One region of the Halopseudomonas pelagia genome, then DNA from elsewhere that is predicted to be linked to it. Evidence: predicted binding sites of a transcription regulator. Region 1 holds the regulator's gene; each other region holds the start of a gene.
What was found. The regulator sigma-54, encoded in region 1, starts transcription at its own class of promoters, with help from an activator protein. The targets are predictions, from matches to a motif close to ANTGGCATNNANNTTGCTNT.

Region 1 (3,095 bases):
TCACCTGGCCAAAGCCTATAAATCCCGCAAAGTCGTACGGGATGTATCGGTCTCCATCAACAGCGGCGAAGTGGTCGGTCTGCTCGGGCCCAACGGGGCAGGCAAAACCACGTGCTTCTACATGATTGTCGGCTTGGTCAAAGCTGACGAAGGCAATATTCTGGTCAACGGCGTGGATGTGACCAAGCTGCCCATGCACGGTCGGGCACGCCAGGGTATCGGCTACCTGCCTCAGGAAGCCTCCATTTTTCGCAAGCTCAGCGTCGCCGATAACATCATGGCGATCCTGGAAACCCGCAAAGACCTGAACAAGCAAGGCCGCGCGGACGCGCTGGAGTCGCTATTGCGTGAATTCCACATCCATCACCTGGCCAACAGTCTGGGTATGAGCCTGTCCGGTGGCGAACGCCGCCGCGCGGAGATCGCTCGCGCTCTGGCCACCGAACCCAAGTTCATTCTGCTGGATGAACCTTTCGCCGGCGTTGATCCGATATCGGTCAACGATATCAAACAGATTATCCAGCACCTGAAAAGCAAGGGCATCGGTGTACTCATCACCGATCATAATGTGCGAGAAACACTGGATATCTGCGACAAAGCCTATATCGTCAACGACGGGCATATCATTGCCGAAGGCGACGCTGAAACCGTCCTGGCCAACCAGACGGTGAAAGACGTGTATCTGGGGCACGCCTTCCGCCTGTAGATATTCAACCGACCATGCATGCTAAAATTCTGTCGATTAACGCTATCGATTTAACATTGCGCACAAGGTAATACGCTCAAACATGAAACCATCGCTCGCCCTCAAGATGGGGCAGCAGCTGACGATGACGCCGCAGCTGCAGCAAGCCATCCGACTGTTGCAGCTATCCAGTCTGGACCTCCAGCAAGAGGTCCAGGAGGCGTTGGAAGCCAATCCCATGCTGGAGATGGCTGATGAAGGCGATGATGATTTCTCTCCGAGCCAGGAAAATGGCTTGGACAAGGATGACGCGCCGGCGGTCACCATCCCGGAACCGGTGGCGATGGACGCGATTGAGCAACACAGTCAGGCCGAAGAAGAAGGCAACTGGAACGAGCAGATCCCCAGTGAGCTGCCGGTGGACACGCAATGGGATGACGTATACCAGACCTCAGCCAGCTCGCTACCCAGCCAGGATGACGACGAGTGGGACTTTACCGCCCGCACCGGCTCTGGCGAGACATTGCAAAGCCATCTGGAATGGCAGCTCAACCTGATTCCGCTGTCGGAAACCGATCAGTTGATAGCGCTGTCGTTGATCGATGCGATCAACGCCGACGGCTATCTGGAAGAGTCCCTGGAGGAGATTCTTGCCTCGCTCGATCCCGAGCTGGAAGTCGAGCTGGATGAAGTAGAGATGGTTCTGCACCGCATTCAGCAGTTCGAACCTCTGGGTGTCGGCGCGCGCAACCTCAGTGAATGCCTCTATCTGCAACTGCGCCAGCTTCCCAAGGACACCCCCCTGCTCGAACAGGCGCAGAAGATCGTCAAGGATCACCTGGAACTGCTCGGCAGCCGCGATTTTACTCAACTGATGCGCCGGACCCGGCTGAAGGAAGAGCAACTGAGCCGCGCGATCAGCCTGATACAGACGCTCAATCCGCGCCCTGGCTCGGAAATCGCCTCGGGCGAGCCCGAATATGTGATTCCCGATGTGATCGTGCACCGTGACAACAAGCGCTGGATTGTCGAGCTGAACCAGGAGTCAGTACCCAAGGTGCGGGTGAACAATCATTACGCCTCCATGGTCCGCCGCGCGGATGCCAGCCAGGACAACACTTACCTGCGTAATCATTTGCAGGAAGCACGCTGGTTCATCAAGAGCTTGCAAAGCCGCAACGAAACACTGATGAAAGTCGCCACGCAGATCGTCGAGCATCAGCGCGGCTTCCTGGAGCATGGCGAAGAAGCGATGAAACCCCTGGTGCTGCACGATATCGCCGAGGCGGTGGGCATGCACGAGTCGACCATTTCGCGCGTAACGACGCAGAAATACATGCATACCCCACGCGGCATCTTCGAGCTAAAATACTTTTTCTCCAGCCATGTCGGCACCGCAGAAGGCGGTGAATTCTCCTCCACCGCCATCCGCGCGCTGATCAAAAAGCTGGTGGCAGCAGAAAACCCGAAGAAACCATTGAGCGATAGCAAGATCGCTGGTTTACTGGAAGAACAGGGCATCGATGTGGCCCGCAGAACCATCGCCAAATACCGCGAGTCGCTCAACATCGCCCCTTCGAGCGAACGCAAACGGCTGGTCTAGCCAGCATGCAATAACGATTTTAGTGATAGCAGGTGGCACCATAGGGAGCCAAGCACGGTTCCCTGTTACTCCAAGCCAATCAGGAGAAGTCGTATGCAACTGAACCTTAGCGGTCATCAACTGGACATCACCGATGCATTGCGCGATTACGTCAACGAGAAAATGTCACGTCTCGAGCGACACTTCGACAAGATAACCAACGTACAAGTCACCCTGGAAGTTGAAAAGCTGCGCCAGAAGGCCGAAGCTACACTCCACGTGGCCGGGGGCGAAGTAGTCGCCAATGCCGAGCATACGGATATGTATGCAGCCATAGATTTACTGACGGACAAGCTTGATCGTCAACTGATCAAGTACAAGGAAAAGAACCTGAATCGCCAGCAAGGCGTCAACGACCGTTAAGGCAGACTCTCCGCATCATTATGCAAATTGATCACATACTCACCCCCGAGCGCACCTTTGCCGGTGTGCAGGGGGTTTCAAAAAAGCGCGTTCTGGAGCTGATTGGCAAACTGGTCGCCCAGCATAGCCATCTTGATCCCGACAGCATTTATGAAAGCCTCATCGCCCGTGAAAAACTGGGCTCCACCGGCTTCGGCAATGGTATCGCCATTCCGCACTGCCGCCTGGAGGGCTGTCACAAGGCTGTTGGCGCGTTATTGCAACTCGAATCCAAAATCGACTATGACGCCCTTGATGGCGAGCCCGTCGACCTGATTTTTGTGTTGCTGGTGCCGCTTGAGGCTACCGAGCAGCATTTGCAGATTCTCAAGATGCTTGCCGGCAAGCTGGATCAGTCTAGCTTGC
Region 2 (3,095 bases), 2.3 Mb from region 1:
CGTACTGGCGTCAACCACGGTGTAGCCGAGCGACTGCGCCTGGTCTTTCTGCATCGGCTCAATCCATATGGCGTCCAGACCAAACGCCGGATCCTTGCCGGCGAGGCCCTTGATCTCGCCAAAAACCTGACCTGGATTGATCGCCAGCTCACGATCGGGGTACACCTCTGCTTCGGCGACGCCGACACCCATCAAGGTCACACGGTAGGCGTTCGGCGCCAGGTCGAGGTTGTCGCGGATATGTACCGAGGGCATCAGAAACCCCATGTCCTGCGAGAGCTTCTTGCGCACGCCCTTGATTCTTGCCAGCAACTGCCCGCCCTGATTGCGATCCACCAACGGAATCAGCCGGTAACCGACTTCCAGGCCGACCATATCTACCGGGGTAACGTCGTCCCAGCCCAGCTCGCGGGTTTCAGGACGCGGCGCGGCCGGGACATCCGTTGCCCGGCGCTGTACTTCCTGCTCGGCGTTCTGCTTGAGCCGCTGGCGATTGGCAATAAAGTAGGCTGCGCCCGCGGCCAACGCGCCGAGACTCAGGAAAGAGAAATGCGGCATGCCGGGAATCAGACCCATAACGATCATGATCGCTGCCGCAATGGCCAGCGCCTTGGGCGAGGCAAACATCTGCCGGTTGACCTGCGAGCCCATGTCTTCCGAGGTGGATACCCGGGTCACCATGATCGCCGCGGCGGTAGACAGCAGCAGCGAAGGGATCTGGGCGACTAGGCCGTCACCGATGGTCAGCAGCACATAGATGCGGCCGGCATCGCCAAAGCTGAGGCCGTGCTGGGCCATACCGATAGCAAGGCCGCCAATGATGTTGATAAACAGAATCAGCAAGCCGGCGACGGCGTCGCCGCGTACAAATTTGCTCGCGCCGTCCATGGAGCCATAGAAGTCGGCTTCCTGGGCAACTTCCGTACGGCGCAACTTGGCCTGTTCCTGATCGATCAGACCGGCGTTCAAGTCTGCATCGATGGCCATCTGCTTGCCGGGCATCGCGTCCAGGGTGAATCGTGCGCTGACCTCGGAAATACGCCCGGCACCCTTGGTTACCACGACGAAGTTGATGATCATCAGAATGGCAAACACCACCAGACCGACGACATAGTTGCCGCCAATCACCACTTCACCGAAGGCCTGAATCACCTTGCCTGCCGCGTCGCCACCCTCATGGCCGTACAGAAGCACGACCCGGGTGGACGCCACGTTCAGCGCCAGACGCAGCAAGGTCGCGATCAGCAGAATGGTTGGAAAGACGGCAAAATCCAGCGGCCGCAGGGCGTAGGCGCAGACCAGCAGCACCACCAGCGACAACGCGATGTTGAAGGTAAAGAGTACATCCAGCAGAAAAGGCGGGACCGGCAGCATCATCATGCCGAGCATCACCAACAGCAGAATGGGCACACCCAGGGCGCCATGCCGCAATCCAGACAGATTGCTGCGAACGTTACTCATCATTTCTGCGCGGTCGACTGCCATGCGGTGAGGCTTCCCAGATCAATTTTTTGACGCTACATCGCGATTGCCTACCTCCTACGCAAATTCCGTTCCAGCTAACAATTTATTTATCAGATCACGCTCCCGCGAACTCTCGGTGCTATGCTCCAGAGCGGTCCGTCGCGCTTGCGCGGAACCAGCCTGAATGTATTGCGGACACTTTGACAGAACCGGGAAGCTGCACATGCCATGGACGTATCTTTTCAGGGTCAAAGCGTCAGGCATGCTGAGCATTCAACGCTCAATCATGTTGACCCTGAGCCTTCTCGTGGCCCTGTTCATTCTCGGCATGTGGCTGATGTCCAGCCTCAATCTGGGTTTTGCGCAAGGCGCCATGTCGGAGTTGCGCCAGCGCCAGATCACCGACACCTTTTACGCCAACCTCGGCCGCATCAACGCCCACCATCATCAGATGGAACAGAACACCGAGGACCTTGCCCGCCTCGGCGAGCTGTATCATCGCCTGTATCCCAGCCCCGGCAGATTTTCCGCAGTTCAGCTGCGGTTAAGCCTGAAACAGACACTCGCTGATTTCCCAGACGCTTACGGCAGTGCCATTCTTTATGCGCCAGGAGCTATCGGTCAGACTGCCTTTGGCATGCGCGCCTACCGGGATGCCAGCGAAATACGCACAGAGTCGGCCGGCACGGATTTTCATACCCGCGACTGGTATAAAACCATTGTCAGAGACCTGTCTGAGGACGGCTCGCTGGTTCGCAGTTACCACTGGACTTCGGCCTATTACAAGAACGACACCGACAACGCCGTCATCAGTCTGAGCACGCTGATGCATGCCGACGATGGTCAACCATTGGGAATCGCCGTGACTGACTGGGGTACTGACGAAGTCGTTGGCTTGGTCAGCCGCGTCAATGTCACCCCCGGCACCTTCTCTTTTCTCCTTGATAAAGAAAACCGCAACTTGTCGAGCCTGGCACTGGCAGAGAACGTGCAATTGGCCCAGCGCTTGATTGAATCGATTACCAGCGGCAAGTTGCAAACGCTGCTGCCAGAACAAGGCCCGGACTCAAGCAGGCAACAATCCGCCAGCGCGATGCAGCAGATGAAGTTGACAGTCGATGAAGAGGACTACGCCCTGTTCTTCGCCTACACCCAGGCTGGCATGGTGTTCGGCATCGGCGTGCCGCAAAAAGAAATCGATGCGGTGCTGACCCCCATGCGCGACAGCAACCTGCGCATCGTCGCGCTGATCGGCAGCGTGTTGTTACTCCTCTCGGCGCTGATTCTGTACATGGTGGGCAGTACTCTGCGGCAGTTGCGCACCTTGTATACCGACCCGTTGACGGGCTTGCCTAATCGCGAACGCCTGCTGGTCGACCTGAGCGCTACCCGGGCCGCCAGCCTGGTTCTGCTGAATATTGATGACTTCAAGGAGCTAAACGACTTTTACGGCCACCAATGCGGCGATCACGTGATCAAGTTGCTCGCTCAGGCCTTGCAACGTTATCTAAAGTTGCAACCCAATGGCGCCAGTCGGCGGTTGTATCGAATGCCTGCCGACGAATTGGCGATCTGGATTCCGGGCGAGCATAGCGACGCCCATCTGCAGGCCAAACTGGACAAGATCATGG
Region 3 (3,095 bases), 520 kb from region 1:
CTAGGGCAGGCATGTCACGATCGACGAGGGCTTTGTGTTCCTGATCGAGCAACGCAGTAAAGGATTCCGCATCAACTATTGCGGTAGAAAAGAGCGTATTCAAGTGTTCCATCCGGGTTCTCCGCCTCGAGTGTCAGCAAAGCTTCTGGATGGTACTCCGGATTATTCCTCGAGAGCCAGAAGCTTGTCTGCAATGCGCGCACTGTCGGTCTGGTAGGAGCCGTCACTGATGGCCTGACGAATCTGGGCAACGCGCTCGCTGTCTACTTCAGGCAGATCGCGCAAGCGTTCTTCGATGGCTTGCAACTGTTGGGCCTGGGAACTCAGCTTCACCCCGTTCTCAGCGCTGCCGCCTGGATCGGCAGGGGTCTGCTCCGCAGGGCGTGACGCTTCAGCTGCGTCGCGCTTGCTGTTTGCCGCGGTAGACTGCGCGCTGCGGCTGGCGCTGTTGGAGGTGTTGAAATCGATAACCATTCTGTTTTCCTCAGAATCTGAATGCTTTGCTAGTAGCGTTAACGGCGGCCAGCTTCAGAACTTTAGGATTATTTAACCTGAATTCGCACATATTTTTGCAAAGCTGAAAATGCTTGCGTTGCGTGCGGCCGGAAAGCTTGCCGGGAAGCTTGAAAGTACCGGAGAAGCTGATCATACCTGATCCGTAGTAAATGTCATTCGTCGCATTACATCGCTACCTCAACCTGACCCGGCCCCATCACTCTGGCTTGGACCACGCGGCCTGAGCGGATGTTCCGTACGTTGATTTGGCTGCCGGTATTACCGCTTTCCATTGCTTCGCCCGACATGCGTACAGAAACCTGGGTATTGGCCGCGCTGATAACCACCTTGTCACCCCGTTTGATGACTTCATCCTGCTCCAGCATCTGCGGCGATAGAACCGTATCGGCATTTATCTGACGACGCAGACGCATACCAGCTACCTGCTGAGGGTCGGTCAAATAAGCGTTGCCGAGCAAGCCGACATCACGCTCAAGCATTGCCAGATCCGTTGGTTTGATCAGGCTGTGGCGGCCAAGTGGACGGGTGACTACGAGAACGTCTTGAAACAGGCTGACCTGGGCAGGTACGAATAGCCGCCAACGTACCTCACTCTCGCAACTCAGGCGCACGGTAACCCGACCTACCGGCTCGGCCGGACTCTCCAGGCTGGCAGACAGGGCATTCTCTGGGCACAGCGGCAGGCGCAGGCGCGGGTCGAGACGGTTAACTTGAACGTCATAACGCGCTTCCCGCGCACTGCGATCCAAGTGGGCTTCAACTTCCTGCTCAAGAAAAGTCGTGGTCGCGCCGATAAGCTGGTCTATCAGCGGATTAGCTGAAAGGCCAGCGCAAAAAAATATCGGCAATGCCGCGCACCCTGTTAGAAAACGCATACAATGAACCTTGATGACAAAGGGTTGGCGTATGTCAATAAAACGCCGTTACGTGAGTTACGGTAACCATGCAGCAAGATACGTGCCGCATAACCCGCTATCGATAAGGAGTTGCCCATGGCAGGCGTGATGGATTCGGTCAACCAGCGTACTCAGCTGGTGGGCCAGAACCGCCTTGAGCTTTTGCTGTTCCGGCTTGCCGGAAATCAGCTTTACGGCATCAATGTGTTCAAGGTGAAAGAAGTGCTTCAGTGCCCGAAACTGACGTTGCTGCCAAGGCTTAACCCGGTAGTGCGGGGCGTTGCCCATATTCGTGGCGGCACCTTGCCGATCATTGATCTGAACAAGGCGACCGGCGGCCCGGGTCTGGATGATCTGAGCACGGCGTTTGTCATTATTACCGAATACAACTACCGCGTGCAGGGTTTCCTGGTGCGCTCGGTGGAGCGGATCGTCAATATGAACTGGTCCGATATTCATCCACCGCCACGCGGCACGGGCCGGGACCATTATCTGACCGCGGTAACCCGCGTTGATGAACAGATGGTCGAGATCATCGACGTGGAGAAAATCCTCGCCGAGGTCGTGCCTACGGTGGAAACCATCACCGCCGGCGTGATTGATGAACAGACTCACTCCGAGGCAACCGCGCGCAGGGTGTTGATCGTTGATGATTCTTCGGTCGCACGCAAGCAGGTAGCACGCTGCCTGCAGGAAGTCGGCGTTGAGGTGATCACCATGAATGATGGCCAGCAAGCGCTGAATTATCTTCGCGAGATGGCCGACCAAGGCGACAAGGTGACGGACGAGCTGCTGATGATGGTGTCGGATATCGAGATGCCGGAAATGGATGGCTATACGCTGACGGCCGAGGTAAGAAATGATCCGCGGCTGGTGGGTCTGCACATATTGCTGCACACCTCGTTGTCCGGCGTATTCAACCAGGCGATGGTAAAGAAAGTCGGCGCTGATGACTTCCTGGCCAAGTTCAAGCCTGATGAACTGGCCCAGCGGGTGATTGATCGACTGCATGCGTTGCGCGGATAAACTGATGACTGATGCTGCAATTCAATATGCTGTAATTCAACTGAGAATGGGACGGGCTGTGTGACATCAGCGAACAAGGATTTCCAGGTTTTCCGCGAATTTCTGGAAAAAGCCTGTGGCATTGTGCTCGGAGACAACAAGCAGTATCTGGTCGCCAGCCGCCTTAATCGGTTGTTGGAGCAGCACCAGATAAAAAGCCTGGGTGAGCTTGTTACGCGTATTCAGACCCAACCCAGAGCCGGGTTGCGCGAAGCGGTGGTTGACGCAATGACCACTAATGAAACGCTGTGGTTTCGCGATGTCTACCCATTTGATGTGCTTAAAAATCGGCTGATTCCAGAGTTTATCAAGGAGAACCCCGGACAACGGCTGCGTATGTGGTCGGCAGCCTGCTCCTCGGGGCAGGAGCCTTATTCGTTGAGCATGAGTATCGACGAGTTTGATCGGGCCAACCTGGGTCAGTTACGCGGTGGGGCGCAGATCGTGGCTACCGATCTGTCGGGGGCTATTCTTACCGCTGCCAAGTCGGCTGAGTATGACAGCCTGTCGGTTGCGCGCGGTCTATCGGCTGACCGGCTGGCGCGTTATTTCGATCAGTGGATCCCGGGTCGCTGGACGGTCAAGCAGCCGATCCGCAATCGGGTGGAATTCCGAGCG

Region 2: flhA (flagellar biosynthesis protein FlhA) is a predicted target of sigma-54. The motif match lies at 1,541-1,560, and genes of this name have one in related genera.
Region 3: flgA (flagellar basal body P-ring formation chaperone FlgA) is a predicted target of sigma-54. The motif match lies at 1,462-1,481, and genes of this name have one in related genera.

Annotation. Positions count from the first base shown of each region.
Region 1 covers NZ_CP033116.1:1,193,843-1,196,937, reverse strand. Annotated here, with positions in the region: gene lptB (LPS export ABC transporter ATP-binding protein) at 1-706, shown strand, start outside; gene EAO82_RS05645 (RNA polymerase factor sigma-54) at 789-2,288, shown strand; gene hpf (ribosome hibernation-promoting factor, HPF/YfiA family) at 2,382-2,690, shown strand; gene ptsN (PTS IIA-like nitrogen regulatory protein PtsN) at 2,708-3,095, shown strand, end outside.
Region 2 covers NZ_CP033116.1:3,493,274-3,496,368, forward strand. Annotated here, with positions in the region: gene flhA (flagellar biosynthesis protein FlhA) at 1-1,485, opposite strand, end outside; gene EAO82_RS16085 (EAL domain-containing protein) at 1,727-3,095, shown strand, end outside.
Region 3 covers NZ_CP033116.1:1,710,661-1,713,755, forward strand. Annotated here, with positions in the region: gene EAO82_RS08125 (flagella synthesis protein FlgN) at 1-112, opposite strand, end outside; gene flgM (flagellar biosynthesis anti-sigma factor FlgM) at 163-474, opposite strand; gene EAO82_RS08135 (hypothetical protein) at 485-649, opposite strand; gene flgA (flagellar basal body P-ring formation chaperone FlgA) at 681-1,391, opposite strand; gene EAO82_RS08145 (chemotaxis protein CheV) at 1,509-2,438, shown strand; gene EAO82_RS08150 (CheR family methyltransferase) at 2,499-3,095, shown strand, end outside.